Regions from separate parts of the Pseudomonas sp. GW821-FHT12A04 genome, predicted to be linked through region 1. Evidence: predicted binding sites of a transcription regulator. Region 1 holds the regulator's gene; each other region holds the start of a gene.
What was found. Region 1 encodes sigma-54, which starts transcription at its own class of promoters, with help from an activator protein. Its sites were predicted from a motif close to ANTGGCATNNANNTTGCTNT; they were not measured.

Region 1 (10,137 bases):
CCTGGTGGATCGGAAGGTCTCTGGCGCCAGCCCGGACATGCTGGTCGGTACGCTGGAACGACCGGTCATTGCTCCGCGGATCTGGCTGTTCGTATTTGCCATCATCGCCCACAACATCCCGGAAGGCATGGCGGTAGGTGTTTCGGCCGGTGGCGCAATGCCTGACGCCGACAGCCTGGCCATGGGCATTGCCTTGCAGGATGTACCGGAAGGGTTGGTCATCGCTTTGGTGCTGGCCGGGGCAGGGATGTCCCGGGGCAAGGCGTTCCTGATCGGTGCGGCGTCAGGTTTGGTAGAACCGGTGTTCGCACTGCTATGCGCGTGGCTGGTGAGCCTGGCTGAACTGCTGCTGCCTTTGGGATTGGCGCTGGCGGCGGGGGCGATGCTGCTGGTGGTGACCCACGAAGTCATTCCCGAGTCGCGCCGCAATGGTCATGACAAGCTTGCCAGCCTCGGGCTGCTGATGGGGTTTTGTTTGATGATGGTGATGGATACAGCCCTCGCTTGATTTGTGGTGAGGGGCTTTTGTGGTTGTATTACTCGCCTTCGTCGAAGAAGTTGTTGATCAACGCCACCAGAGCATCCAGCGCTTCCTGTTCCTGCTCGCCTTCTGTACTCAAGTGGATCGTGGTGCCTTTGCCGGCGGCCAGCATCATCATCGCCATGATGCTTTTGCCATCGACCATGGACTGTGGTGTACGTCCGGCCCTGATCTGGCACGGGAACTGACCTGCTACCCCAACGAATTTTGCAGAAGCGCGAGCGTGCAGACCCAGTTTATTGATGATTTCGATTTCCAGAGCAGGCATCGCGATGTGAATCCTTTAGCTGAGGTCGCGGTGGCGGACCTGGACGTTCTTCAGGGATTGTTGCAGCGTTTGCCCCAGACGCTCGGTCAGGTAGACGGAACGGTGATGTCCGCCAGTGCAGCCAATGGCAATGGTGACGTAGGCGCGGTTGCTGGCGGCAAAGCGAGGCAGCCACTTTAGCAGGTATGTGGAAATGTCCTGGAACATCTCTTCGACATCCGGCTGAGCCGCCAGGTATTCGGCAACCGGTTGATCGAGCCCGGACTGTTCGCGCAACTCCGGTTTCCAGTAAGGGTTGGGCAGGCAGCGCACATCGAACACCAGGTCGGCGTCCACCGGCATGCCGCGCTTGAAGCCGAAGGATTCCACCAGGAACGCAGTCCCCGGCTCCGGCTGATTCAACAGACGCAGTTTGATGGCATCGCGCAGTTGATACAGGTTCAGGCTGGTAGTGTTGATCTTGAGATCGGCGAGGTCGGCAATCGGCCCGAGCAGGACGCTCTCGACGCTGATGGCTTCGGCCAGCGAGCGGTTGGCGTTGGTCAGGGGGTGACGTCGGCGGGTTTCCGAGAAACGCTTGAGCAGGGTTTCTTCGTCGGCGTCCAGGTACAGCACATCGCACTGGATGTGGCGGGCACGGACTTCCTCGAGCAGGTCGGGGAAGCGTGACAGGTGGCTGGGCAGGTTGCGCGCGTCAATGGAAACGGCGACCAGCGGCTGCAACATCTCGGTATGAACCAGGGCGCGTTCGGCCAGCTCCGGCAGCAGACCGGCTGGCAGGTTGTCGATGCAGTAGTAGCCGCTGTCCTCAAGAACGTCGAGGGCGGTACTTTTACCTGAGCCGGAACGGCCACTGACGATGATCAAGCGCATGATTACTGACCGTTTTGCTCGTCAAGGACAACCTGATACAGGGCTTCGTTGCTTGTAGCACTACGCAGCTTTTCGCGAACTTCCTTGCGGTCGAGCATGCTGGCGATCTGTCGCAGCAGCTCAAGGTGCGCATCGGTGGCGGCTTCCGGGACCAACAGCACGAACAGCAGGTCAACCGGCGCGCCGTCGATGGCGTCGAAATCGATAGGGGCGTCCAGGTGCATCAATGCACTGATGGGCGAAACACAGCCCTTGAGACGGCAATGTGGAATAGCGATGCCATTGCCAAACCCGGTGGAGCCGAGTTTTTCACGGGCGATCAGCGCCTCGAAGACATCTTGCATCTCCAGGGCCGGCACTTCGCGGGCGATAAGATTGGCAATTTGTTCGAGGGCTTTCTTTTTACTGCCTCCCGGCACGTTCACCAGGGAACGGCCGGGGGTCAGGATACTTTCAAGTCGGATCATGGGTTGGGAGTGTTAACGACCGGTTGCGCCCTGGAGGAGGCTCTGGGTCTTTTCCTTATGCTTTTTGAGTTGTTTATCCAGCTTGTCGGTGAGTGCGTCGATCGCGGCATACATATCGGTATGTTCCGCGTTGGCGACCACTTCATTCCCGGGAATATGCAGCGTGGCTTCGATTTTCTGCTTCAGTTTTTCGACGGTCATCGTGACCTGCACATTAGTGATCTTGTCGAAATGTCGCTCCAATCGTTCGAGTTTTTCGCCGATGTAGGTGCGAAGAGGTTCGGTCACTTCCAGTTGGTGTCCACTGATGTTGACTTGCATACAGCTTCTCCTTCGTTGCCAGTGCATAAAGCGGCAGATCAGATGATCTACCACTGGAACGCTGTGGCGTGGCCCTACATCAACCGCTTGCGTTCGCTCGAAGGCGCGATCCCGAGGGATTCGCGGTACTTGGCGACGGTGCGGCGAGCCACCTGAATGCCTTGTGCCTCCAGTAAACCAGCGATCTTGCTGTCACTCAACGGCTTTTTCTGATTTTCCGCTGCAACCAGTTTTTTGATGATCGCCCGGATCGCCGTGGACGAGCATTCGCCGCCTTCGGAGGTGCTTACGTGACTGGAAAAAAAGTACTTCAGTTCATAAATGCCCCGGGGGGTGTGCATGAACTTCTGGGTGGTCACCCGTGAAATCGTCGATTCATGCATGCCGACCGCTTCGGCGATGTCATGCAGGACCAGCGGCTTCATGGCTTCGTCGCCGTACTCCAGAAAGCCGCGCTGATGCTCGACGATCTGGGTGGCAACCTTCATCAGGGTTTCATTGCGGCTTTGCAGGCTCTTGATGAACCAGCGGGCCTCCTGCAACTGATTGCGCATGAAGGTATTGTCGGCGCTGGTGTCGGCGCGGCGCACGAAACCGGCGTACTGGGCATTGACCCGCAGCCGTGGCACCGACTCCTGATTGAGCTCCACCAGCCAGCGCTCGTTGTCCTTGCGCACGATGACGTCAGGAACGACGTACTCGGCTTCGGTGGACTCGATCTGCGAGCCCGGGCGCGGGTTGAGGCTCTGGACCAGCTCGATGACCTGGCGCAGCTCATCTTCCTTGAGCTTCATGCGACGCATCAACTGGCTGTAGTCGCGGCTGCCAAGCAGGTCGATGTAATCGGTGACCAGGCGCTTGGCCTCGGCCAGCCAAGGGGTCTTGGCAGGCAGCTGGCGCAATTGCAGCAGCAGGCATTCGCCCAGGTTGCGGGCGCCGATGCCGGCGGGCTCGAATTGCTGGATGCGGTGCAGGACGGCTTCGATTTCGTCCAGTTCGATGTCCAGTTCCGGGTCGAACGCTTCGAGGATTTCCTCGAGGGTTTCGTCCAGGTAGCCCTGATTGTTGATGCAGTCGATCAGGGTCACGGCGATCAGGCGATCGGTGTCGGACATCGGGGCCAGGTTCAGTTGCCACAGCAAGTGGCTCTGCAGGCTTTCGCCGGCCGAGGTGCGGGTGGTGAAGTCCCACTCGTCATCATCATTGCTGGGCAGGCTGCTGGCGCTGGTCTGGTAAACGTCTTCCCACGCGGTGTCGACGGGGAGTTCGTTGGGGATACGCTCGTTCCAGTCACCCTCATCGAGGTTATCAACCGTCGGGGCGCTTTCCTGGTAGGAGGGCTCCTGGATGTCGGTGTTGGGCTTTTGTTCGGCGTTGTCGGCCAGGGGGTCGGAATTGTCGAAGTCGTCGCCTTCTTCCTGGCGTTCGAGCATCGGATTGGACTCCAGGGCCTCCTGGATTTCCTGTTGCAGGTCCAGGGTTGACAATTGGAGCAGGCGGATGGCCTGTTGCAGCTGCGGTGTCATCGTCAGCTGCTGGCCCATTCTCAAGACTAGCGATGGTTTCATGGCAGGGGCTTAACACCTTATTCGCCGGCGCACATGCGCCATCCACTACAGGGCGCCGGGGCGCCAAACTTAAGCAAATTATATGCCTGAAACTAAAGGGTTTGCCTAGAGCGCTGTAACAATAAAAAACTATAAAGCTGTGTTGCAGCGCTGCCCTTGTCGAGGGCTGACCACGCTTGTCGGCACGGAAGCGCTGGTGAGTGGCTGGTCAGGTGCCCGGGCAAGCTGCCTGGGCACGGCTCAGCGCTTACAGGCGGAACTCATGGCCCAGATACACTTCCTTGACCAGGTCGTTGGCCAGGATGGTCTCTGCGTCGCCTTCGGCAATCAGTTGGCCGTCATTGACGATATAGGCGGTTTCACAGATATCCAGGGTTTCACGAACGTTGTGGTCCGTGATCAGCACGCCAATGCCCTTGGCCTTGAGGTGGTGAATGATCTGCTTGATGTCGCCGACCGAAATCGGGTCCACGCCGGCGAAGGGCTCGTCGAGGAGGATGAATTTCGGGTTGGTGGCCAGGGCGCGGGCGATTTCCACGCGACGGCGCTCACCACCGGACAGGCTCATGCCCAGGTTGTCGCGGATGTGGCTGATGTGGAATTCCTGCAGCAGGCTTTCCAGCTCCTTGCGACGACCGGCCTTGTCGAGTTCCTTGCGGGTCTCGAGGATGGCCATGATGTTGTCGGCCACCGACAGTTTGCGGAAGATCGATGCTTCCTGCGGCAAGTAGCCGATACCGGCCTTTGCGCGGCCGTGCATCGGTTGGTGGCTGACGTCCAGGTCATCGATCAGGACACGGCCCTGATCGGCTTGCACCAGGCCGACGATCATGTAGAAGCAGGTGGTCTTGCCGGCGCCGTTCGGGCCAAGCAGGCCGACGATCTGGCCGCTGTCGATGGACAGGCTGACGTCACGCACGACCTGGCGGCTCTTGTAGCTCTTGGCCAGATGCTGAGCTTTCAGAGTTGCCATTACTGGGCCTTTTTCTCGTCGGTTTTCTTCTTCGGCTGGATCACCATGTCGATACGCGGACGCGCCTCGGTGACTTTGCTGCCTGTGGCGCGACCGGCGCTGGCGAGTTTCTTGTCCGTGTCGTAGACAATTTTCTCACCTTGGGTGACGTTGTTGTCCTTGTCGACAACTTTGGCCTTGTCGATCAGTACGACGCGATTTTGCGAAGCGTGATACTGGATCGTCACGCCCCAACCCTGGACAGGCTTGGTATCGCCAGCCGTTTGCAATTGCTCGAAGTACGCCAGGTTGCCCACCGAGGTCACTACGTCAATGTCGCCAGCCGGGGTGCGGGTGATGGTAACGGTGTTGCCTGTCACCTTCATCGAGCCTTGGGTGATGATCACGTCACCCTTATAGGTAGCAATACCTTGCTTGTCGTCCAGCTGGGCATCGTCGGCCTGAATACGGATAGGCTGCTGTTGGTCTTCCGGCAGAGCCCAGGCGCTCACGCTTCCCAGTGCTGCGCCCAGACTGAGCAAAATCGGGAGGGTTTTAACGAGCCTCATACTGTCCTCTTACGTTCGATAGCAGGTGTATCCTGCTTTCTTTCAAATACGCTTTCATTCCCTTGCCAGTCGATACACCGCCAGCGCCGTCGATTCTAACGTCTTGCTCGGTCTGCGCATATTGCTGCTGCGGGAACACGGTCATGCGGGTGCTGGTGATCAGGGTTCTACGGTTTTTCTCGTCGAAGCGCGTGATGCGCACGTCATCGATCAGTTCGACCTGTGTGCCATCAGGGTTGACCTCGCCGCGCAGGCTCTGGACGTGCCACGGGAATTCAGTGCCGCGGAACACATTCAGGTCGGGGTTGGTCAGCAATGTCACCTCGGTCGCTTTCACGTGCTCGACCTTGTCGGACACCAGATCATATTGCAGCTTGCCGTCGGGCAGGTACTGCACGCTGTGGGCGTTGATGGCGTAATAGTCGATCGCGCTTTCATCGACCGGCGTTACCGGCTTGTCGAGGAAACGTTCCGGGCTGATGTTCCAGTAGCCAACCGCAGCGAATATCGCCGCGATGCAACTGAACATCAGGGTGTTGCGAAATTTTTTGCTCAGCATAGTGGGCTCACAGGTACGCCGCATTGGCCGCGTCGAGGCGGTCCTGGGCGCGCAGGATCAATTCGCAGAATTCGCGAGCGGCACCTTCGCCGCCACGGGCGAGGGTGATGCCGTGGGCGTGTTCACGCACGAAGCTGGCGGCATTGGCCACCGCCATGCCCAGGCCGACGCGGCGAATCACCGGCAGGTCCGGCAGGTCGTCGCCGAGGTAGGCCACCTGTTCATAGCTCAGGTTGAGTTGGGCCAGCAGTTCGTCGAGTACCACCAGTTTATCCTCGCGACCCTGATAGAGGTGCGGGATACCGAGGTTTTTGGCCCGCCGCTCGACCACCGGGGTCTTGCGGCCACTGATGATGGCGGTCTGCACGCCGGCGGCCATCAGCATCTTGATGCCCTGGCCGTCGAGGGTGTTGAACGTCTTGAACTCGCTGCCGTCTTCGAGGAAGTACAGGCGCCCATCGGTCAGGACGCCATCGACATCGAACACCGCCAGCTTGATCTGTTTGCCGCGTTGCAGCAGGTCCGCACTCATTACATTACTCCTGCACGCAGCAAGTCGTGCATGTTCAAGGCGCCGACCGGGCGGTCTTCACTGTCGACTACGACCAGCGCGTTGATTTTATGGTCTTCCATGATTTTCAGCGCTTCGGCGGCGAGCATCTCGGCGCGGGCAGTCTTGCCGTGTGCTGTCATGACCTGTTCGATGGTAGCGCTATGGATGTCGATGCTACGGTCCAGCGTGCGACGCAAGTCACCGTCAGTAAAGATCCCGGCCAGCTTTCCGTCGGCCTCCAGGATCACGGTCATGCCCAGGCCTTTGCGGGTCATTTCCATTAGCGCGTCCTTCAGCAGGGTGCCGCGCTGTACTTGCGGTAACTCTTGCCCGGCGTGCATGACATTTTCCACTTTCAGCAGCAGGCGTCGGCCCAGGGCGCCGCCGGGATGGGAAAAGGCGAAGTCTTCGGCGGTAAAGCCACGGGCTTCCAGCAGCGCGACTGCCAAGGCATCGCCCATGACCAGGGCGGCGGTGGTCGACGAGGTGGGGGCCAGGTTCAACGGACAGGCTTCGTGCTCGACGTGAACATTCAGGTTGACCTCGGCGGCCTTGGCTAGCGGCGAGTCAGGCTTGCCGGTCACGCTGATCAACTGAATGCCCAGGCGCTTGATCAGTGGCAGCAGGGTCACGATTTCATTGGTGGAGCCGGAATTCGAGAGCGCCAGAATGATGTCGTCGCGGGTAATCATGCCCATGTCACCGTGGCTGGCTTCAGCCGGGTGCACAAAAAACGCCGTGGTGCCGGTGCTGGCCAAGGTCGCGGCAATCTTGTTGCCGATGTGTCCCGACTTGCCCATGCCGACCACGACCACGCGGCCTTTGCTGGCCAGAATCATCTCGCAAGCGCGTACGAAATCTGCGTCGATATGGGGTAGCAGGCCTTGCACGGCTTCTACCTCGAGGCGGATGGTGCGTTGTGCTGATTGAATCAGGTCGCTGGATTGGCTCATGTCAGAAATCGTATAGCCTGATGAAAAGGCGGCGATTATAACGGTTATGATCGAATCCCTCACGCTAGTTCGTCGCGCATTGCCATCCTTGTTGCCGGAAACCTTCTAAACGGGGCCTTCAACCTGTCATGCGGCTGAACATGACCTGGCTTTGGCCTTGGGCGCGCAGCCGTTGCAGTGATATAGTTCGCCGCCAGTTCGGCCTGCCCGGGAGGTATGTGCTTTTGTCAGAAAGCCAGGCGTCCGAGTGAGAGGCTGCATCGCAAGGAGTTTAGATGAGTGCCGATAAAGCCTACGCGGTCGAGCTGAAGGGACTGTCCTTCAAGCGCGGTGCGCGCAGCATTTTCAATAATGTCGATATCCGTATCCCGCGCGGCAAGGTCACCGGCATCATGGGGCCTTCCGGGTGTGGCAAGACCACGCTCTTGCGTCTGATGGGCGCCCAGTTGCGGCCCACCAAGGGCGAAGTCTGGGTCAACGGTCAGAACCTGCCAAAACTGTCGCGCAGCGACCTGTTCGACGCGCGCAAGCACATGGGCGTGCTGTTTCAGAGCGGCGCACTGTTTACCGACCTCGATGTCTTCGAGAACGTCGCTTTTCCGTTGCGTGTTCATACCCAGCTGCCGGATGAAATGATCCGCGACATTGTCCTGCTCAAATTGCAGGCCGTGGGCTTGCGCGGTGCTATCGAACTGATGCCCGACGAGCTTTCCGGCGGCATGAAACGCCGTGTTGCGCTGGCCCGGGCGATTGCGCTCGACCCGCAGATCCTCATGTACGACGAGCCCTTTGTCGGCCAGGACCCCATCGCAATGGGCGTTCTGGTGCGCCTCATCCGGTTGCTCAACGATGCGCTGGGCATCACCAGCATCGTGGTATCCCACGACCTGGCCGAGACCGCGAGCATTGCCGACTACATTTATGTGGTGGGCGATGGGCAGGTGTTGGGGCAGGGGACGCCTGACGAGTTGATGAATTCGGATGAACCGCGCATTCGTCAGTTCATGACCGGCGAACCCGATGGCCCGGTTCCGTACCACTTTCCAGCGACGGATTACCGCGCAGATCTTCTGGGGAAGCGCTGATGCGCAGAATTTCATTGATGGAGCGCGTTCGCCGCTTCGGCCAGGCCGGCATCGATGTGCTGGCGGTGTTCGGGCGTTCGAGCCTGTTCCTGTTCCATGCCTTGCTCGGCCGGGGCGGTATCGGTGGCGGCTTCGGGCTGCTGGTCAAGCAGTTGCATTCGGTGGGCGTGATGTCCCTGGTGATCATCGTGGTCTCCGGGGTGTTCATCGGCATGGTGCTGGCGCTGCAGGGCTTCAACATTCTTTCCAGCTATGGTTCGGAGCAGGCTGTCGGGCAGATGGTGGCGCTGACGCTGCTGCGTGAACTGGGGCCGGTAGTGACCGCCTTGCTGTTCGCCGGGCGCGCAGGTTCGGCGTTGACCGCCGAAATCGGCAACATGAAGTCCACCGAGCAGTTGTCCAGCCTGGAAATGATCGGGGTCGACCCGCTCAAGTACATCATCGCGCCACGCCTGTGGGCCGGTTTCATCTCCCTGCCGGTGCTGGCGATGATTTTCAGCGTGGTGGGTATCTGGGGCGGCTCGTGGGTAGCGGTCGACTGGCTGGGGGTCTATGAGGGCTCCTACTGGTCGAACATGCAGAACAGCGTGACGTTCGCCGACGATGTGCTCAACGGGATCATCAAAAGTATCGTCTTTGCCTTTGTCGTGACCTGGATCGCCGTATTCCAAGGCTATGACTGCGAACCCACTTCCGAGGGGATCAGTCGTGCCACTACCAAGACCGTTGTATATGCCTCGTTGGCAGTACTCGGCCTGGACTTTATTCTGACCGCCTTGATGTTTGGAGATTTCTGATGCAAAACCGCACCCTGGAAATCGGTGTCGGCCTTTTCTTGCTGGCTGGCATCCTGGCTTTGCTCTTGTTGGCGTTGCGGGTCAGTGGCCTGTCCCCGACTCCGAGCACCGACACGTATAAACTTTACGCCTACTTCGACAATATCGCCGGTTTGACGGTCAGAGCAAAGGTGACCATGGCCGGTGTGACCATCGGCAAGGTCACGGCCATCGATCTGGATCGCGACAGTTTCACCGGTCGGGTGACCATGCAGCTGGAAAAACGCATCGATAATCTGCCGGCGGACTCCACTGCATCTATCCTGACTGCTGGCCTGTTGGGCGAGAAGTACATCGGTATCAGCGTGGGCGGGGAAGACACCCTGCTCAAGGATGGTGGAACCATCCATGACACGCAGTCATCGCTGGTGCTCGAAGACCTGATCGGTAAATTCCTGCTCAATACCGTTAGCAAAGAAGCTAAATGAGGAACTGTTAAATGATCTCTATCTTGCGACGTGGCCTGTTGGTAATGCTCGCGGTGTTTCCGTTGGTGTCCCACGCCGTAGCGGCGACTTCGGCGCACGATCTGGTGCAGGACACAACCAACCGTATGCTCGCGGACCTGGCGGCAAACAAAGAGAAGTACAAG
Region 2 (10,137 bases), on a different contig from region 1:
TGATGAAACCGTAACCCTTGGCATTGTTGAACCATTTGACCTTGCCGCTGACCTTGCCGCCTGACATACCCAACTCCCTCTGCAACACACTCCATCACTGGAGTATCATCCAGTACATCCGCAGTCGAATCTGTAAATAAGATTGACTCCGCGGACCTTTTTTACCCACTGTGGGCTCTATTGGTTGTAACACCGTTTTGCCGATAGTCAAGCTGACCCGGCAGTCGGAGTTGAAATCGCTGATAGCCGCCCCCACCACTGTATTTGAACAACTGACGAACCTTTCTTTCCATGCATGCAATCAGCCAGATTCGACTAACATTCAATCAGGATCGCCCGACTCTCCAGAAGGATCGCCCGGAGGAACACGACGACGATTCCGCAGGCATTGCTGTTCAGGAGGCCAAGCCTGCTTTACAGGCGCCGCCGATGTACAAGGTGGTTTTGTTCAATGATGACTACACACCGATGGATTTCGTCGTCGAAGTGCTCGAGGTGTTTTTTAACCTGAATCGCGAGCTGGCGACCAAGGTCATGCTGGCCGTCCACACAGAAGGACGGGCAGTATGTGGAGTGTTTACCCGCGACATCGCCGAGACCAAGGCCATGCAGGTCAACCAGTACGCCAGGGAAAGCCAGCATCCGCTACTCTGTGAAATCGAGAAGGACGGTTAATCGCCGGACACTTGGGTATGAGGTGAAGCTATGTTAAACCGCGAGCTCGAAGTCACCCTCAATCTTGCCTTCAAGGAAGCTCGTTCGAAGCGTCATGAGTTCATGACCGTCGAGCACCTCTTGCTGGCCCTATTGGACAATGAGGCTGCCGCCACCGTTCTGCGTGCGTGCGGCGCAAACCTCGACAAACTCAAGCATGACCTGCAGGAGTTCATCGACTCCACCACGCCATTGATCCCTGTTCATGACGAGGATCGCGAAACCCAGCCAACCCTGGGCTTCCAGCGTGTACTGCAACGTGCTGTGTTTCACGTACAGAGCTCGGGCAAACGCGAAGTGACTGGCGCCAACGTGCTGGTCGCGATCTTCAGTGAGCAAGAGAGTCAGGCGGTGTTCCTGCTGAAACAGCAGAGCGTTGCCCGTATAGATGTCGTCAACTACATCGCCCATGGCATTTCCAAAGTGCCGGGGCATGGCGATCACTCTGAAGGTGAGCAAGATATGCAGGACGACGAGGGCGGTGAGTCTTCTTCCTCAGGCAATCCCCTGGATGCTTATGCCAGCAACCTCAACGAACTCGCGCGCCAGGGTCGCATCGATCCGCTGGTGGGGCGTGAGCTGGAAGTCGAGCGCGTTGCGCAGATCCTGGCGCGTCGGCGCAAAAACAATCCGCTGCTGGTGGGCGAGGCGGGCGTGGGTAAAACCGCGATTGCCGAAGGCCTGGCCAAGCGCATTGTCGACGACCAGGTGCCGGATCTGCTGGCAAACAGTGTTGTTTATTCCCTCGATCTTGGCGCTCTGCTCGCGGGCACCAAGTATCGTGGCGATTTCGAGAAGCGCTTCAAGGCGTTGCTCAATGAACTGAAAAAACGTCCGCAGGCGATCCTGTTCATCGACGAGATCCACACCATCATTGGTGCGGGTGCCGCGTCCGGTGGCGTCATGGATGCCTCGAACCTGCTCAAGCCGCTGCTGTCCTCGGGTGATATCCGCTGCATCGGTTCAACCACCTTCCAGGAATTCCGTGGCATCTTCGAGAAGGATCGTGCCTTGGCCCGACGCTTCCAGAAGGTCGATGTGTCGGAGCCTTCGGTGGAAGACACCATTGGCATTCTGCGCGGCCTGAAGGGGCGTTTCGAAAGCCATCACAATATCGAATACAGTGATGAGGCCCTGCGCGCGGCTGCCGAACTGGCCTCGCGTTACATCAACGACCGTCATATGCCGGACAAGGCTATCGATGTCATCGACGAGGCGGGTGCCTATCAGCGCCTGCAACCGGTCGAGAAGCGTGTGAAGCGCATCGAAGTGCCGCAAGTCGAGGACATCGTCGCGAAAATCGCGCGGATTCCACCAAAACACGTCACCAGTTCCGACAAGGAGCTGCTGCGTAACCTGGAGCGTGATCTGAAATTGACCGTGTTCGGTCAGGATGCCGCGATCGACTCGCTGGCAACCGCGATCAAGCTGTCCCGTGCCGGCCTCAAGTCCCCTGACAAGCCTGTCGGTTCGTTCCTGTTCGCAGGGCCTACCGGTGTCGGTAAGACCGAAGCGGCGCGTCAGTTGGCCAAGGCCTTGGGTGTCGAGTTGATTCGTTTCGACATGTCCGAGTACATGGAGCGTCACACCGTATCGCGTCTGATCGGTGCGCCTCCTGGTTATGTCGGGTTCGATCAGGGCGGTCTGCTCACCGAAGCCATTACCAAGCAGCCACACTGCGTGTTGTTGCTCGATGAAATCGAGAAGGCGCATCCGGAAGTCTTCAATCTGCTGTTGCAGGTCATGGACCACGGTACGTTGACCGATAACAACGGGCGCAAGGCGGATTTCCGTAACGTGATCGTCATCATGACGACCAACGCCGGTGCCGAGACCGCAGCCCGCGCTTCGATCGGTTTCACCTATCAGGATCACTCGTCCGATGCGATGGAAGTGATCAAGAAGAGCTTCACGCCGGAATTCCGCAACCGTCTGGACACCATCATCCAGTTTGGTCGCCTCAGTCATGAGGTTATCAAGAGCGTGGTGGACAAGTTCCTTACCGAGCTTCAGGCGCAACTGGAAGACAAGCGAGTGTTGCTGGAAGTCACCGATGCGGCCCGCAACTGGCTGGCCGAAGGTGGTTATGACGCGGCGATGGGGGCTCGCCCAATGGCTCGCCTGATCCAGGACAAGATCAAGCGTCCGCTGGCGGAGGAGATTCTCTTTGGCGAACTGGCCGAGCATGGCGGTGTGGTACACATCGACATCAAGGACGGGGAGCTGACCTTCGAGTTCGAGACCACGGCCGAGATGGCCTGACGTTAAACCGCAATAAAGCAAAAAGGCGCCGGTTGGCGCCTTTTTGTTGTCTGCGAAATACACATCAAAGCCTGTGGGAGCGAGCTTGCTCGCGATGGCGGCGGGACAGATTGCACATTTACTGAATGTGCCGCACTCATCGCGAGCAAGCTCGCTCCCACAGGGGGGGCATTAAATCGCAGGCAAACAAAAACGCCCGGCATAAGCCGGGCGTTTTGTATTGACTTGCTTGGCGAGTGAGCCCTATCTCTGTAGGAGCGAGCTTGCTCGCGATGTTCGTCAATGATGATGCGGGGACTCTGACTTGACGCGGTACCGTCAGGTTTTTCGCGAGCAAGCTCGCTCCAACCTTATCGAGCGCGGTAAGTGATGCGCCCTTTGCTCAAGTCATAAGGAGTCAGCTCTACGCGCACTTTGTCGCCGGTAAGAATACGGATGTAGTTCTTGCGCATCTTGCCGGAGATGTGCGCGGTTACGACGTGCCCATTTTCCAACTCCACACGAAACATGGTGTTGGGCAGGGTGTCGACGACAGTGCCTTCCATTTCGAAGCTGTCTTCTTTCGACATGCAGTAAAGCCCTCGGTGTCCAATGAATGGCCCGGTGCAACTGCGCCAGGCAAAAGCGGCGTGCATTGTGCCCGAAAAATGGGGTTTAAGCCAAGGGGTTTAGGGTCTGCTCTAGTTTAGAACCACCCAGCGCTGATTAATCAGCAACTCAATAGGGCGATATTGAGTCTTGTAGTTCATTTTTTTGCAGTTTTTGATCCAGTAGCCGAGGTAGACCGCATCCAGCCCCAGCCGCCTGGCCTCGGCGATTTGCCACAGGATCGCATAGCGCCCAAGGCTGCGACGCTCTTCGGAGGGTTCGTAGAAGGTGTAGACCGCCGAAAGACCGTTCGGCAGTAAATCGGTGACGGCGACGGCCAGCAGCCGGCCATTCAGGCGAAATTCATAAAATCTTGAAAACGGCAGGTCCCGCACCAGGAATGTCGAAAACTGGTCGCGACTCGGCGGGTACATGTCGCCATCGGCGTGACGCTGTTCGATATAGCGCTGGTAAAGGTCGAAGTATTCTTCGTTGAAGCCGGGCTTGGCTGGACGTACCTGCAAATCCATGTTGCGCTTGAAGATGCGTTTCTGTTGCCGGTTGGGCGTGAACTGTCCCACGGGAATGCGCGCCGGAACGCAGGCATTGCAATTCTGGCAATGCGGCCGGTAGAGATGATCGCCACTGCGACGAAACCCCATCTCCGACAGGTCTGCATAGACATGCACATCCATGGGCTGGCTAGGGTCGAGGAACAGGGTTGTGGCCTGCTCCTCCGGCAGATAACTGCAAGAGTGCGGCTGAGTGGCATAGAACTTCAATCGCGCCAACTCGGTCATGATCAACCCTCGGGATAATGCTTTTGAATAAGTGTAAGCCACCTGCGCAAAAGTCGCTCAGCAAACCCAGCTAGCGCGATTGGGCTGGTCCAGATGCCTGGCCAGATAGTTGGCAAATTCATGGCGGGGTATCGCCCGGGCTCCGAGACTGTGCAGGTGATCGGTGGGCATCTGGCAATCGATCAGTACAAAACCCGAGTCTTTCAGATGCCGCACCAGTGTGGCAAAGCCGAATTTCGAGGCGTTGTCAGCGAGGCTGAACATGGACTCGCCGAAAAACAGCTGGCCCATCGCCAGGCCGTAGAGCCCGCCCACCAGTTCGTCCCCGTCCCACACTTCCACCGAGTGCGCGTGGCCACGCCTGTGCAGTTCGATGTAGGCGTCCTGCATGGCCTCGGTGATCCAGGTGCCGTCGGCGTAATCCCGGGGCGCGGCACAGGCGCGGATGACGGCGGCGAAGTCCTGGTCAAAGGTCACTTGATAGCGTTGCTGGCGTAGCAGTTTGTTCAGGCTGCGCGAGACGTGCAATTCGTCGGGAAACAGCACCGTACGCGGGTCCGGAGACCACCAGAGGATTGGCTGGCCCTCGGAAAACCAAGGGAAGCAGCCGTGGCGATAAGCCGAGATCAGCCGATCGGCGGACAGATCACCACCGGCAGCCAGCAGCCCGTTGGGGTCGCGCATGGCCTTTTCCAGTGGAGGGAAATGCAAGGTATTGCGTTGTAACCAAGTCAGCATGGCATCCGGGCTTGCAGAAGGGGAGGGCAGTGGCGGGTGTTGGCCCGCCATAAAGTTTGCCTTCAAACGGTTGGAATGTCGTCCAGGTATTTTTCAGCGTCCAGCGCCGCCATGCAACCGGCACCGGCAGATGTAACGGCCTGGCGATAAACGTGGTCGGCCACGTCACCGGCGGCAAACACACCTGCAATCGCCGTAGCGGTGGCATCGCCTTCGCTGCCACCCTTGACCAGCAGATACCCGTCGCGCATTTCCAGTTGGCCTGTGAACAGGTCGGTGTTGGGTTTATGGCCGATGGCGATAAACACCCCGGCCAGCGGCAGCTCCCGGGTTTCACCTGTGTGACTGTCCCGCAGGCGGGCACCGGTCACGCCGCTGGCATCGCCGAGCACTTCGTCCAGGTTTTGGTTCCAGTGCAGGCGAACATTGCCGTTGGCGGCCTTTTCAAAGAGTTTGTCCTGGAGGATTTTCTCCGAGCGCAGTTTGTCGCGCCGATGGATCAGGTGCACTTCTTTGGCGATGTTCGACAGGTACAAGGCTTCCTCGACCGCCGTGTTGCCGCCGCCGACCACAGCAACCACTTGATTGCGATAGAAAAATCCATCACAGGTCGCGCACGCCGAAACTCCTTTGCCGGCGAACGCTTCTTCCGACGGCAGGCCCAGGTATTGCGCGGAGGCGCCGGTGGCAATGATCAAGGCGTCGCAGGTGTAGGTGCCGCCATCGCCGATCAGCTCGAACGGCCGTTGTTGCAACTTGGCGGTATGGATGTGGTCGTAAACGATCTCGGTGGCAAAGCGTTCGGCGTGTTTTTGCATGCGATCCATCAGCACCGGTCCGGTCAGGCCTTCAACGTCGCCTGGCCAGTTATCCACTTCGACGGTGGTGGTGAGCTGGCCGCCTGCCTGGATGCCGGTAATGACAACCGGCTTGAGGTTGGCGCGGGCGGCATAAACTGCCGCGCTGTAACCGGCAGGGCCGGAGCCCAGGATAATCAGGCGGGAATGCTTCGCTTCGCTCATAAAAAACACCTCATAAGCCTTTGTCACCAAAGAGAATGCATGCTCAAATTGAATGGCATGTCATGTGCTGTTGACTATGCTGCATCCAAGGGTCTCAAGCATGGCGTCGTGCGTACAAACCCGTACAATGCCCTGCGTGTTACATATATTCAGTGTGCGCCGTGTTTATAGAAACAGGGGTGCAGTGTTAAAAGTAGTCCCGGTTACACGTGTTAACTTTATTACCTGCCTGGATTGGGCAGTTTTTTCGCGGTTTTTATAGACATTCACCAGATGGACGCGCCATTGGCGCAGGAAAAGAAGCGTTTTGAAGAAATCCACCGCAGCACCTAAACCAGCCGTCGTGCCGCTCTGGCGCCAGCACTTGCACTACCGACTCAAGGAAGGTGCGCTGATCGCCATCGGTGCCTTGTGCCTGTTCCTGATGATGGCCTTGTTGACCTATGGCAAGGATGATCCGGGCTGGAGCCATAACAGCAAGATCGACGACGTGCAGAACTTCGGCGGACCAGCGGGCTCCTACAGCGCCGATATCCTGTTCATGGTGCTGGGTTACTTCGCCTACATCTTCCCGTTGCTGCTGGCCATCAAGGCGTACCAGATCTTCCGCCAGCGTCACGAGCCGTGGCAGTGGAGCGGGTGGCTGTTCTCCTGGCGCCTGATCGGCCTGGTGTTCCTGGTGCTGTCGGGCGCCGCTCTGGCCCATATCCATTTTCATGCCGCGACCGGTCTGCCGGCCGGTGCGGGCGGTGCGCTGGGGGAAAGCCTCGGCGAACTGGCCAGGAACGCCCTGAATATCCAGGGCAGCACGCTGTTGTTCATTGCGTTATTCCTGTTCGGCCTGACTGTGTTTACCGACCTGTCGTGGTTCAAGGTGATGGACATCACCGGCAAGATCACCCTCGACCTGTTCGAGCTGTTCCAGGGCGCCGCCAATCGCTGGTGGGCGGCCCGTACCGAGCGCAAACAGCTGGTTGCCCAGTTGCGTGAAGTCGACGACCGTATGGATGAAGTGGTTGCGCCGACCGTCACCGACAAGCGCGAGCAGGCCAAGGTCAAGGAACGCCTGATCGAACGTGAGCAAGCCCTGAGCAAGCACATGTCCGAGCGCGAGAAGCAGGTGCCGCCGGTGATTGCGCCCGCGCCGCCAAAGCCCGCCGCACCGAGCAAACGCGTCGAGAAAGAGAAACAGGCGCCGCTGTTCGTCGACAGCGCCGTGGAAGGCACCTTGCCGCCGATTTCGATTCTCGATCCGGCGGAAAAGAAACAGCTCAATTACTCGCCTGAATCCCTGGCTGCGGTTGGCCACTTGCTGGAAATCAAGCTCAAGGAATTCGGCGTTGAAGTCGCAGTGGATTCGATCCACCCGGGCCCGGTGATCACCCGTTACGAAATCCAGCCGGCGGCCGGGGTAAAAGTCAGCCGAATCTCCAACCTGGCCAAAGACCTGGCCCGTTCCCTGGCCGTGACCAGCGTGCGCGTGGTGGAAGTGATTCCGGGCAAGACCACGGTCGGTATCGAGATTCCCAACGAAGATCGGCAGATCGTGCGTTTCTCCGAAGTGTTGTCGACTCCGGAGTACGACAACTTCAAATCCCCGGTCACCCTGGCCCTGGGCCATGACATCGGCGGCAAGCCGGTCATCACCGACCTTGCGAAAATGCCGCACTTGCTGGTCGCCGGTACCACCGGTTCCGGTAAGTCGGTGGGTGTGAACGCGATGATCCTGTCGATCCTGTTCAAGTCTGGCCCGGAAGACGCCAAGCTGATCATGATCGACCCGAAAATGCTGGAACTGTCGATCTACGAAGGCATTCCGCACCTGCTGTGCCCGGTGGTCACCGACATGAAGGACGCCGCCAACGCCCTGCGCTGGAGCGTTGCCGAGATGGAGCGACGCTACAAGTTGATGGCCAAGATGGGTGTGCGAAACCTGTCGGGCTTCAACGCCAAGGTCAAGGAAGCCCAGGACGCCGGCGAGCCGTTGAGCGATCCGCTGTACAAGCGCGAAAGCATCCACGACGAAGCGCCACTGCTGCAGAAGCTGCCGACCATCGTGGTCGTAGTCGACGAATTCGCCGACATGATGATGATCGTCGGCAAGAAGGTTGAAGAACTGATCGCCCGTATCGCGCAAAAGGCTCGTGCGGCCGGTATCCACTTGATCCTTGCGACCCAGCGTCCGTCGGTGGATGTGATCACCGGTCTGATCAAGGCCAACATCCCGACCCGCATGGCGTTCCAGGTATCGAGCAAGATCGACTCGCGGACCATCATCGACCAGGGCGGCGCCGAACAACTGCTGGGCCACGGTGACATGCTCTACATGCCGCCGGGTACCAGCCTGCCGATTCGTGTTCACGGTGCTTTCGTGTCCGACGATGAGGTTCACCGCGTGGTGGAAGCCTGGAAGCTGCGGGGTGCGCCGGAATACAACGACGACATCCTCAATGGCGTCGAAGAGGCGGGCAGCGGCTTTGAAGGCAGCAGCGGTGGCGGCGACGGTGACGATCCCGAGGCCGACGCGCTGTACGACGAAGCGGTCCAGTTCGTGCTGGAAAGCCGTCGTGCCTCCATTTCTGCGGTTCAGCGCAAGCTGAAGATCGGCTACAACCGCGCTGCGCGCATGATCGAAGCCATGGAAATGGCCGGGGTCGTGACGTCCATGAACACCAACGGTTCGCGTGAAGTCCTGGCCCCGGGGCCGGTGCGCGACTGACCCGAGTATGAAAGGGGGGGCGCCTTTGCGCCGCCCGCACTCCCACGAATGTTATGAGGACTCCCATGCGTCTGATCCGCATGCTGTTGCTGCCGGTACTGGCCTTGACCACGCTCCAGGCTAACGCCGATGACAAGGACGTGGCGCGCCTGACCCAACTGCTGGAAAAATCCCAGACCCTGACCGCACGTTTCTCGCAACTGACCCTTGATGGCACAGGCACCCAATTGCAGGAAACCGCCGGCGAGATGTCCCTGCAGCGTCCGGGCCTGTTCTACTGGCACACCGATGCGCCGGCCGAACAGACCATGATCTCCGATGGCAAGAAAGTCACCTTGTGGGACCCGGACCTGGAACAGGCCACCATCAAGAACCTCGACCAGCGCCTGACCCAGACCCCGGCCTTGCTGTTGTCCGGTGACGTGTCCAAGATCAGCCAGAGCTTCGACATCAGTGCCAAGGAAGCCGGCGGCGTGATTGACTTCACCCTGAAGCCGAAAACCAAGGACACCCTGTTCGACAGCCTGCGCCTGTCGTTCCGCAATGGCCTGGTCAATGATATGCAACTGATCGACAGCGTCGGCCAGCGCACCAATATCCTGTTCACCGGGGTGAAGGCGAACGAGCCGATCCCTGCGTCCAAGTTCAAGTTCGACATCCCCAAGGGTGCCGATGTAATCCAGGAATAAACGGCTGACGCAAAACCTGTGGGAGCGAGCTTGCTCGCGATAGCGTTGGGTCAGTCGACATAAATGTTGAATGTGATGCCGTAATCGCGAGCAAGCTCGCTCCCACAGGGTCAGCGTTTTGGCCCGCAGGCATTAAGTAACCCGAGGTTTTAAACGTACGCCATGGATCTGTTTCGCAGCACCCCCATCGCCCAGCCCTTGGCCGCCCGCCTGCGTGCGGCCAATCTGGACGAGTACGTCGGTCAGGAACACGTGCTCGCTCGCGGCAAGCCCCTGCGCGAGGCGCTGGAGCAGGGTGCCCTGCATTCGATGATTTTCTGGGGGCCGCCGGGCGTGGGCAAAACCACCCTGGCGCGATTGCTCGCGGAAGTCTCGGACGCGCACTTCGAAACGGTCTCGGCGGTGCTGGCCGGGGTCAAGGAGATCCGTCAGGCGGTGGAAATCGCCAAACAGCAGGCCGCGCAGTACGGCCGCCGCACCATTCTGTTCGTCGACGAAGTGCATCGATTCAACAAGTCCCAGCAGGATGCGTTCCTGCCCTATGTCGAAGACGGTACGCTGATTTTCATCGGTGCAACCACGGAAAATCCCTCGTTCGAACTCAA
Region 3 (10,137 bases), on a different contig from region 1:
GCAGATGCGTAACGACATAAAAAATACCTGACACGTGATGGGAATAATGCACACCCCAGAGCCTGCCTTGAAACGCTGTGACAAGGCAAGCCCCGAAATGCATCATCTCCCCCTTAGAACGCCTCCCCTTTGGCGGCCTTCTCCAGCAGCAAGGCGGGAGGCGCGAACCGCTCGCCATACTGTGTGGCCAGATACTGGGCTCGGGCCACAAAGTCCTGCACGCCGTACTGGTTGATGAACTGCAGCGCACCGCCGGTCCAGGCGGCGAAACCGATGCCGAAGATCGAGCCAACGTTGGCATCCGCCGTCGAGGTCAACACCCCCTCCTCCACACAGCGCACGGTTTCGATGGCTTGCACGAACAGCAGGCGATCACGCACGTCCTTGGGCGAAATCTGCCCGTCGGCTTTCTCGAAGCGGGTTTTCAACTCAGGCCACAGGTGTTTCTGGCCGCCCGCCGGATACTCGTAGAAACCTCCACCGCCAGCCTTGCCCGGACGTTTGAACTCATTGAGCAACAAGTCAATCACGGTAAATGCCGGGTGTTCTGTCAGCGGTTTGCCTTCTGCTTGCAGGTCCTTGGCCGTTTGCAGGCGGATATGGTTCATCAGGCTGAGGGAAACTTCGTCAGAGATCGCCAGCGGTCCTACCGGCATGCCGGCCTTGCGCGCTTCAGTCTCGATCATCGCCGCGCTCACGCCCTCACCCAGCATGGCAATGCCTTCATTGGTGAAGGTGCCGAACACCCGCGACGTGAAGAAACCGCGGCTGTCATTGACCACAATCGGGGTTTTCTTGATTTGCAGGACGTAATCGAAGCCGCGGGCCAGGGTTTCATCGCTGGTGTTGGCGCCCTTGATGATTTCCACCAGCGGCATTTTTTCCACGGGGCTGAAAAAATGCAGGCCGATGAACTTGCTCTGATCGGGCACGGCACACGCCAGGCCGCTGATCGGCAAGGTCGAGGTGTTGGAGGCGATCACCGCGTCCGCGCCGACGACCTTCTGCGCCGCCAACGAGACTTTGGCCTTCAAATCCCGATCCTCGAACACGGCCTCGATGATCAGGTCGCAACCGGCCAGGTCGGCATCGCTTTCGCTGGTTTGAATGCGTGACAGAACGGTGTCGCGTTGCTCGATGCTCATTTGTCCGCGAGCAACCTTCTTGTCCAGCAGCGCCGCCGAATGCGCCTTGCCCTTCTGCGCCGCCGCGAGGTTGATGTCCTTGAGCACCACATCGATCCCCGCCGACGCACTGACAAACGCAATACCGGCGCCCATCATCCCGGCGCCGAGCACGCCGACCTTGCGGGTGACATAAGGCGCAAAGCCTTGAGGCCGCGAGCCGCCGGCATTGATTTCGTTGAGCTGGAACCAGAACGTGCCAATCAGGTTTTTCGAGACCTGGCCGGTGGTCAGTTCGGTGAAGTAGCGGGTTTCGATCAAGTGCGCCGTGTCGAAGTCCACCTGGGCGCCTTCGACCGCTGCGCAGAGGATTTTCTCCGGCGCGGGCATCGTGCCCTGGGTTTTACTGCGCAGGATCGACGGCGCAATCGCCAGCATCTGCGCAACTTTCGGGTTTGACGGTGTGCCGCCCGGAATCTGGTAGCCCTTCACGTCCCAGCGCTGCACCGCCGCTGGATTGGCCAGAATCCACGTCCGCGCCTTGGCCAACAAGCCTTCGTGATCGGTCGCCAACGCGTCGATCAATCCTGCCTGCAATGCCTGTGGTGGCCGCACTTTCTTGCCTTCAAGCAAATAAGGCAGGGCTTTTTCCAGGCCGAGCATGCGCACCATGCGCACCACGCCTCCGCCGCCTGGCAGCAGGCCAAGGGTGACTTCCGGCAGGCCGAGTTGCACCGACGGGTGGTCCAGCGCCACGCGGTGATGGCAGGCCAGGCAGATTTCCCAGCCGCCGCCCAGTGCGGCGCCATTGATCGCCGCGACCACAGGCTTGCCGAGGGTTTCCAGGGCGCGCAACTGGCCCTTGAGGCTCAGCACCATGTCGTAGAAGGCCTTGGCCTGGGGTTTGCCAACCTTGATCAGCTCGTTGAGATCGCCGCCAGCGAAAAATGTCTTCTTGGCCGAGGTGATGATCACACCGGCGATGCTGTCCTTGTCGGCCACCAGGCGCGCAACGCAGTCCGCCATGGCTTCGCGGTACACCGCGTTCATGGTGTTGGCGCTCTGGCCCGGCATGTCGATGGTCAGGACGACGATCTGGTCCTGGTCTTTTTCGTAACGAATGGCTTCGCTCATAACTGGGTTCCTTGATGTCCGGGCTCAGAGGCGTTCGATGATGGTGGCAATGCCCATGCCGCCGCCGACACACAGGGTCGCGAGGCCATAACGCAGGCGCCGGGCTTCCAGCTCATCGAGCAGCGTGCCGAGAATGGCGCAGCCAGTGGCGCCCAGCGGGTGGCCCATGGCGATTGAGCCGCCGTTGACATTGACCTTGTCCGGATCGACGGCCATGTCCTTGATGAATTTCAACACCACCGACGCGAACGCCTCGTTGACCTCGAACAGGTCGATGTCTTCGACCCGCAGCCCGGCCTTGGCCAGCGCCTTGCGGGTCGCCGGCGCGGGGCCGGTGAGCATGATGGTCGGATCGGTGCTGGTGACCGCCGTGGCGACAATCCGCGCCCGTGGCTGCAAGCCCAGCGCCCGGCCCTTGGCTTCGGAGCCGATGAGCATCAGCGCCGCGCCGTCGACAATCCCGGAGCTGTTGCCGGGGGTGTGCACATGGTTGATCCGCTCGACATGGCTGTAGACCCGCAGCGCGGTGGCATCGAAACCCATCTGCCCCATCATCTCGAAACTCGGCTTGAGCTTGCCCAGGCCTTCCAGGGTCGAGTCGGCGCGGATGAACTCATCGTGATCGAGCAGGATGATGCCGTTCTGGTCCTGCACCGGCACCAGCGACTTTTTGAACGAACCGTCGGCCCGCGCCCGTGCAGCCTTTTGCTGGGAATGCAACGCGTAGGCATCGACGTCCTGACGGCTGAAGCCTTCAAGGGTGGCGATCAGGTCTGCACCCACGCCCTGTGGCGTGAAGTGACTGTGCAGGTTGGTCGCCGGGTCCAGCGCCCAGGCCCCGCCATCGCTGCCCATCGGCACCCGGGACATCGACTCGACACCACCGACCACCACCAGGTCTTCGAAACCGGAACGCACTTTCATCGCGCCGAGGTTCACGGCCTCCAGCCCCGAAGCACAGAACCGGTTGATCTGTACTCCCGCCACGCTGACATCCCAATCGGCCACCTGAGCGGCAGTCTTGGCGATGTCGGAACCTTGATCACCAATCGGGGTTACGCAGCCAAGCACCACATCATCGACCTGGCTGGTGTCCAGCGCTGTGCGCTGTTGCAGTGCGGTGAGCAAACCAGCCACCAGGTTCACCGGTTTGACGCTGTGCAAGGCGCCATCGGCCTTGCCTTTGCCACGGGGCGTGCGTAACGCGTCGAAAATCAATGCTTGGGTCATGACGTCCTCGAACCGCAGTGCAGATGGGTAGATACCGAGTGCCCACTCTTGGCCCGAGCCGCGTTTGATTCAATGACCGCAGCGCTCACAGACATTGACGCTCACGCTCAGACGAACGGTAGTCAGCTACCGTTCAGGACACCAAGCTGTCTAGCCAACGGCTGCCAAAGAAGCTGGCACTAGGCCTCATGCCATTTTTAACGCGAATTTGAAGAACACCATACGAAATGGATCTAAGCCAAGCGTATCGCGGGCTCTAAGGTGAACATGTACGAAGTTGTCGTCGGGTTTTGCCGAGGCACTCGTCACTACAGGAAGTGCAACGCGCTGCCATCATGGATGCTATGCGGGCAGGCATCAGGAAATAACAAAAAAGGCGGTCAAGCCATGTTCAAACAATCGAAAGTACGTCAAGCCGGGCTCATCCTTTTCGCCACCACGCTGTTGTTGATATTGCCGAACCTGACCAAGGTCATCGGCTAGTCGCGTCTATAAAGCTACGGCGTCACAGTTTTTGAATTGCCACTCTCAAAATGTGACTGGCCCGCTACCCGGGCCAGCGTGGCTGTGCCAATCTTTGCGGCACTTGCACGACATGGACGGCGATCACTTGAAAATGCTCATTCTGCTCGGGGCCACGCTGTTCGGCTCGCCCCTGTATGCCGCACAGCTGAACCTGGAGCTGGGCGCGAACAGTCGCACCTGGCAGACCGAGCAATTGCTCAAGCATCCTCAGGTTCAAACCATCGACATCAGCAACGACGTTTCCTACAAGCGGGACATGAGCTACCGCGCCGTGCCGCTGTCCGCACTGCTGACCGGCATCAAGCCTGAAGACCACCTGCAAGCCGTGGCGCTGGATGGCTTTGCCGCCGAAATGACAGCCGCGCCGTTGCTCAATACCCAGGGTGCACAGGCGTGGCTGGCGATTGAAGACCCGAGCAAACCCTGGCCACCGCTATCCGAAGGCAAGCCGGGCGCCGGGCCGTTCTATCTGGTTTGGAGCAATCCGCAGGCCGGCAACATCAGCCCAGAACAATGGCCGTTCCAGGTGGCGAGCATCAAACGCCTGGCACCCGTGGCCGAGCGCTTTCCCGCACTGCTGCCCGATCCGGCACTGAAGGCGGATGATCCGGTGAACAAGGGATTTGCGTTGTTCCAGAAGAACTGCCTGGCCTGTCATCGACTCAATGGCGCCGGGGACGCGCAATTCGGGCCGGACCTGAATATTCCGTACAACCCGACCGAGTACTTCGGTGCGGACTTCCTCAAACGCTACATCCGCGATCCACAGAGTTTGCGCCAGTGGCCGCAAGCGAAGATGCCCGGGTTCTCGGCCGAGGTGTTGCCGGATGGGGATCTGCAGAGCCTGGTGGGGTATTTGCGGCATATGGTCGGGCGCAAGGTTAAGCCGTAACAACATCGTACCTGTGGGAGCGAGCTTGCTCGCGATAGCGGTGTATCAGTCACAAAAGTATTGACTGAAATGACGCCATCGCGAGCAAGCTCGCTCCCACAAGGTTCCTTGGTATCGCGCCTACTGCTGCTGCACTGAAATCACCGGCGCTGGCGTCGGTGATACCAGCACCTTGGCGTGCATCTGCTCACACCCGCCGCCCCGGCGCATCCCGCGCACCGGGCAGGCATCCAGGTAATCCAGGCCCACCGCCAGTTTCAGATGGCGTTCCGGCCGGGCCAGCTCATTGGTCACGTCGAAGCTGTACCAGGCGTCATCCAGCCAGGCTTCGGCCCAGGCGTGGCTGGCCAGGTGTTCGCTGTTTTCGCTGTACAGATAGCCCGACACATAACGCGCTGGAATGCCCAGGCTGCGGGTGCAGGCGAGAAACGCGTGGGTGTGGTCTTGGCACACGCCGGACCGTCCGGCAAAGGCCTGGGCCGCGCTGGTGTCCACTTCCGTGGAGCCCGGCGTGTAGGTCATATGCTGGTTGAGGCCATGCATCAGATCGATCAGCGCCGTGCGATCGCGGCGTTGCCTGCATTCCTTCTCGGCGAACGCACGCAGGGCGGCGTCGGCTTCGGTCAAACGGGTGAAGCGCAGAAACGGCAGTGCCGACTGGCTCTCGTGTTCGGCCTCACGCATTTCGTCGATATCGACCTGGCCACGGGCACCGATGATGATCGCCTCATGGGGCTCGTCCATGGTCAGCACATGCAGGATGTTGCCGAACGGATCGAGTTGCGCCCGCACCGGACGCGGCAGGTCGAGCTGCCAGCTGAGCACGTGCTGGCGCTCGCTGTCGTGGGGGGTCAGGCGCAGATACTGGATGCTCGCCCGCACCTTGTCTTCGTAGTGATAGGTGGTTTCGTGGCTAATGGAAAGTCTCATGCGGCCTCCAGATAAGAACTGTGAATCGCGTTACCCAACTGGCGCACCAGCGGGATGAACTCGGTCAGCCAGGCGTGCAGGCCTTCTTCGAGAATTTCATGGATGCCGGTGTAGCGCAGGCGTGCGTCCATTTCTGCCGCCAGGCGTTGTGCCGGGCGACCGTTGGCCCCCGGCAATTGCGAGAGAATCTGGTCGATTTCTTCGGTGCAGGCACGCAGGGATCGTGGCACATCGGCCCGCAGCAACAGCAACTCCGCCACATGCCGGGCGCCAGGGGCGTCGCGGTAGATTTCCGTGTAGGCCTCGAATGACGACAATGCCCGCAACAAAGCGCTCCACTGGTAATACGCGTGAGCGGTGCCATCGCTGACCGCTTCGGCCTGATCGCCGGCCATTTCGTAGCGGGCATCGAGCAGGCGCAAGGTGTTGTCCGCCCGTTCAATAAAGGTCCCCAGACGAATGAAGCGAAACGCATCGTTACGCATGATGGTGCCGTAGGACGCGCCCCGGAACAGGTGGGAACGCTCCTTGATCCACTCGCAGAAACGGCTCATTCCGTAGCGACTGAGGCCCTGTTCGGCGATGCCGCGAATTTCCAGCCAGGTGGCGTTGATGTTTTCCCACATGTCGGCGGTGATGCGCCCACGCACCGCATGGGCGCTGGCCCGTGCGGCACCGAGGCAGCTGTAGATGCTCGCCGGGTTGGCCGCATCCAGGGCGAAGAAATGCAGCAGCCGTTCGGCATGCAGTTCGCCATGGCGCTCCAGGTAATCGTCCAGGGTGCCAGTGATCAACAGCGGCATGGCCAGTTCGTGCAAACCGTCGCCACGACCGTCCTGCGGCATCAGCGACAGCGAATAACTGATGTCGAGCATCCGTGCGAGGTTTTCCGCCCGCTCCAGGTAACGCGACATCCAATACAAATCCGAGGCAGTTCTACTTAACATGACAGGCTTCCTTTAATCCTCGACCACCCAGGTGTCCTTGGTTCCACCGCCCTGGGAGGAATTGACCACCAGTGAGCCTTCGCGCAGGGCGACGCGGGTCAAGCCGCCGGGCACGACCCGGGTTTCACGACCCGACAGGACAAACGGCCGCAAGTCGATATGGCGTGGCGCAATGCCGTTTTCGACAAAGGTCGGACAGGTCGACAGTGACAGCGTCGGTTGCGCGATATACGCATGGGGCTTGGCGATGATCCGCGCGCGGAAGGCTTCGATTTCCGCCGCCGTCGCCGCCGGCCCCACCAGCATTCCGTACCCGCCGGAGCCTTGGGTTTCCTTGACCACCAGTTCTGGAAGATTGGCCAGCACGTGGGAAAGCTCAGACGGATTACGGCATTGCCAGGTCGGCACGTTCTTCAGGATCGGTTCTTCATCGAGGTAGAAACGGATCATGTCGGTAACGAACGGATACACCGATTTGTCGTCCGCTACCCCCGTGCCAATGGCATTGGCCAGCACCACGTTGCCGGAACGGTAGGACGACAGCAGCCCCGGCACACCGAGCATCGATTCCGGGTTGAAGGCCAGGGGATCGAGGAAGGCGTCGTCGAGGCGACGATAAATCACGTCGACCGCTTTCGGCCCGTCGGTGGTGCGCATGTAGACCTTGTCGTCACGCACGAACAGGTCCGCGCCCTCCACCAGTTCCACGCCCATTTCCCGCGCCAGGAACGCATGTTCGAAGAACGCACTGTTGAAGCGCCCCGGCGTCAGCACCACCACGCTCGGGTTATCGATGGGGCTTGAACTTTTCAGGGTGTCGAGCAGCAAGTTCGGGTAGTGGTCGATGGGGGCAATGCGTTGCGCCGCGAACAGCTCGGGAAACAGGCGCATCATCATCTTGCGGTCTTCGAGCATGTAGCTGACGCCGCTCGGCGTACGCAGATTGTCTTCGAGCACGTAGTAGGTGCCATCGCCGTCGCGCACCAGGTCGACGCCGGAGATGTGCGAATAGATATCGCGGTGCAGGTCCAGGCCCTGCATCGCCAACTGGTACTGCTCGTTGGCCAGCACCTGCTCGGCCGGAATGATGCCGGCCTTGATGATGCGCTGCTCGTGGTAGAGGTCGGCGAGGAACATGTTCAACGCCTTGACCCGCTGGATGCAGCCGCGTTCGACAATCCGCCATTCGCTGGCGGGGATGCTGCGTGGAATGGTGTCGAAGGGGATCAGGCGCTCTGTGCCCTGCTCGTCCCCGTAGAGCGTGAAGGTAATCCCGGCGCGATGAAACAACAGATCGGCCTCGCGTCGCCGTTGTGCCAGAAGCTCGTCAGGCGTCTCGGCCAGCCAACGGGCAAACTCCCGATAATGCGGGCGGACCAGGCCGCCGGCATCGTACATCTCATCAAAATAGGTGCGGATCATGCCGTACTCCTTGTCACTCGGACGTCCAGACCTTCGCAAGGCCCGTGCCATCGGCATAAACGCTTAAATTTCAATCGGTTGGATAATCAACGCGCACGTACCGCACCAATCCTGTGCGGTAAATGCCCCAACCTGATCGCCCCCGCTTCATTGCAAGGCGTGGTGGTCGCCTATCACCAGCATAGTCAGAGTTGATTTCACTGCCCGGCAATGGGTACGGATAATCCAGGCATTCGCTGAAAAGCTCACCGAACTTCCCTTTTAGCCGCCTGCCCTGGCGGCTTTTTTTTTGCTGTCCAACGCCCACAAATGAAAACGGCCAACCCGAAGGTCAGCCGTGATTGCTGATTGTCACTGTTCATAAGGTTATGCGAGTCGCCCTCGTACCTCCTGTTTCACACCCCAGCCTTCGATGATGCCGCCCAGAGGCTCGACCACTGCTTCGAAACCTTGTTCGAAGTCGCCGATATCGTCGTAGGTGGCATACATGACCTTGCACAGCTCCAGCGCCCAGGCGCCGTCGTCGCGCACACTGACTTGCGCATCCAGGGATTCACCACGGTGGAAATGACCTGCCGCCCTGCGTGCCCGCTCCTCATCCGGGAAAATGGCGTAGAACTCGATGGGATGAAACCGTGAAAAGTCAAAACCGCCTTCTTTCATGCGGCGCAGCACGCTGCTGCTGATGTCTTCTTGATAGGCTGTGCTCATGAAACGTCCTCCTCAAAACGATGGATAGACTTTCCGTACTCCCTCACCCGCAACCGAACAGCGCGAGCGACGGCAACCGATGTGCCGGCGGGAAACAAGCATGGAGCTACAAGACCAGACCTTAGCGATTCATTCGCTGATCTCGCTTGCAGAGTAGCCTCAAGACAGAGCCCGTGCCAAGGCCTGGATGCGAATGCGACAGGTGTCGTTCAGATTGGAGTAATGCCGAGGATTTGAATGCTGTTCTGGAGTTTCAGGCTTTTGACCGTCGGATTGTCGGTGCGCCCCTCCAGATCATTGAGGTCGAGTTCGGCAGCAACTGGCAGGCGACGCGCGCGGATGAGTTTGGCGGCTTGCTCGTTGTTCGGGCATTCCGCGCTTTCGAACACTTCGTCAACTTGTTCGCCGTGATCATCTACGAAGGTGACTTTCCACTTTTGCATTGGTGCCTCCTCGATAAAACCCATGGATGGGCCTACCTCTATCTCGACCTTGTTAGCTGGCTAATTGTTCCGCCGGAGCAAACATATCGACGGATGTGAAAATCTCTCCCGACACCCATGCACAAACCATGTGGGAGCGAGCAGGCTCGCTCCCACAGGTTTTGTGTTTCAGCCAATCAGTCGTTACTTGGCTTGTTCACTGCCTGCAACACGTATTGCGGCAAGGCGAAGGCGCCGATGTGGATTTCAGGATTGTAGTAGCGGGTGATGATGCCGCTGCCCGCGAAGCGCTGTTGCAGGGTTTCGCGGGACAACTTGCGATAAGCGGTATTGGTGGCGCCCCAGGCGAAGGTCATCGAGCCACCGATGTAGGTCGGTACGGCGGCCTGATAGAAGTGCCAGTCCGGGAACAGGCTGCGCAGGCGACCGGCGGTGGTCTTCACTTCTTCGATCTGCATGAACGGCGTGCCGTTCTGGGTCACCAGGATGCCGCCTTCGTTCAGGCAGCGGTGGCAAGCCTGGTAGAAGTTTTCCGAGAACAGCACTTCGCCCGGTCCGATCGGATCGGTGGAGTCAGAAATGATCACGTCGAACTTTTCAGTGGTGGTAGCGACGAAACGCATGCCGTCGTCGATCACCAGGTTCAGGCGTGGATCATCGAATGCACCCTTGGAGTGATTCGGCAGGAATTCCTTGCACATGTCGACCACGGTGCCGTCGATCTCGACCATGGTGATGTGCTCGACGCTGCGGTGCTTGGCCACTTCACGCAACATGCC

Region 2: a site for sigma-54 is predicted at 6,176-6,195, ahead of AC1RS8_RS17000 (DNA translocase FtsK). Genes of this name have one in related genera too.
Region 3: a site for sigma-54 is predicted at 8,237-8,256, ahead of AC1RS8_RS11290 (circularly permuted type 2 ATP-grasp protein). Genes of this name have one in related genera too.

What each region holds. Positions count from the first base shown of each region.
Region 1 is NZ_JBXAQZ010000004.1:197,362-207,498, reverse strand. It holds gene AC1RS8_RS08630 (ZIP family metal transporter) at 1-508, shown strand, start outside; gene AC1RS8_RS08625 (HPr family phosphocarrier protein) at 537-809, opposite strand; gene rapZ (RNase adapter RapZ) at 825-1,682, opposite strand; gene ptsN (PTS IIA-like nitrogen regulatory protein PtsN) at 1,685-2,149, opposite strand; gene hpf (ribosome hibernation-promoting factor, HPF/YfiA family) at 2,162-2,470, opposite strand; gene AC1RS8_RS08605 (RNA polymerase factor sigma-54) at 2,545-4,038, opposite strand; gene lptB (LPS export ABC transporter ATP-binding protein) at 4,286-5,011, opposite strand; gene lptA (lipopolysaccharide transport periplasmic protein LptA) at 5,011-5,559, opposite strand; gene lptC (LPS export ABC transporter periplasmic protein LptC) at 5,546-6,118, opposite strand; gene AC1RS8_RS08585 (KdsC family phosphatase) at 6,126-6,650, opposite strand; gene AC1RS8_RS08580 (KpsF/GutQ family sugar-phosphate isomerase) at 6,650-7,624, opposite strand; gene AC1RS8_RS08575 (ATP-binding cassette domain-containing protein) at 7,900-8,709, shown strand; gene mlaE (lipid asymmetry maintenance ABC transporter permease subunit MlaE) at 8,709-9,506, shown strand; gene mlaD (outer membrane lipid asymmetry maintenance protein MlaD) at 9,506-9,973, shown strand; gene AC1RS8_RS08560 (MlaC/ttg2D family ABC transporter substrate-binding protein) at 9,985-10,137, shown strand, end outside.
Region 2 is NZ_JBXAQZ010000010.1:107,887-118,023, reverse strand. It holds gene cspD (cold shock domain-containing protein CspD) at 1-67, opposite strand, end outside; gene clpS (ATP-dependent Clp protease adapter ClpS) at 292-675, shown strand; gene clpA (ATP-dependent Clp protease ATP-binding subunit ClpA) at 706-2,976, shown strand; gene infA (translation initiation factor IF-1) at 3,327-3,545, opposite strand; gene AC1RS8_RS17015 (arginyltransferase) at 3,657-4,364, opposite strand; gene aat (leucyl/phenylalanyl-tRNA--protein transferase) at 4,422-5,102, opposite strand; gene trxB (thioredoxin-disulfide reductase) at 5,165-6,124, opposite strand; gene AC1RS8_RS17000 (DNA translocase FtsK) at 6,432-8,843, shown strand; gene lolA (outer membrane lipoprotein periplasmic chaperone LolA) at 8,909-9,532, shown strand; gene AC1RS8_RS16990 (replication-associated recombination protein A) at 9,695-10,137, shown strand, end outside.
Region 3 is NZ_JBXAQZ010000006.1:56,342-66,478, reverse strand. It holds gene AC1RS8_RS11320 (amidotransferase) at 1-18, opposite strand, end outside; gene AC1RS8_RS11315 (3-hydroxyacyl-CoA dehydrogenase NAD-binding domain-containing protein) at 114-2,258, opposite strand; gene AC1RS8_RS11310 (acetyl-CoA C-acetyltransferase) at 2,283-3,488, opposite strand; gene AC1RS8_RS11305 (c-type cytochrome) at 4,084-4,905, shown strand; gene AC1RS8_RS11300 (transglutaminase family protein) at 5,026-5,835, opposite strand; gene AC1RS8_RS11295 (alpha-E domain-containing protein) at 5,832-6,782, opposite strand; gene AC1RS8_RS11290 (circularly permuted type 2 ATP-grasp protein) at 6,795-8,204, opposite strand; gene AC1RS8_RS11285 (ribonuclease E inhibitor RraB) at 8,571-8,915, opposite strand; gene AC1RS8_RS11280 (hypothetical protein) at 9,125-9,358, opposite strand; gene speE (polyamine aminopropyltransferase) at 9,535-10,137, opposite strand, start outside.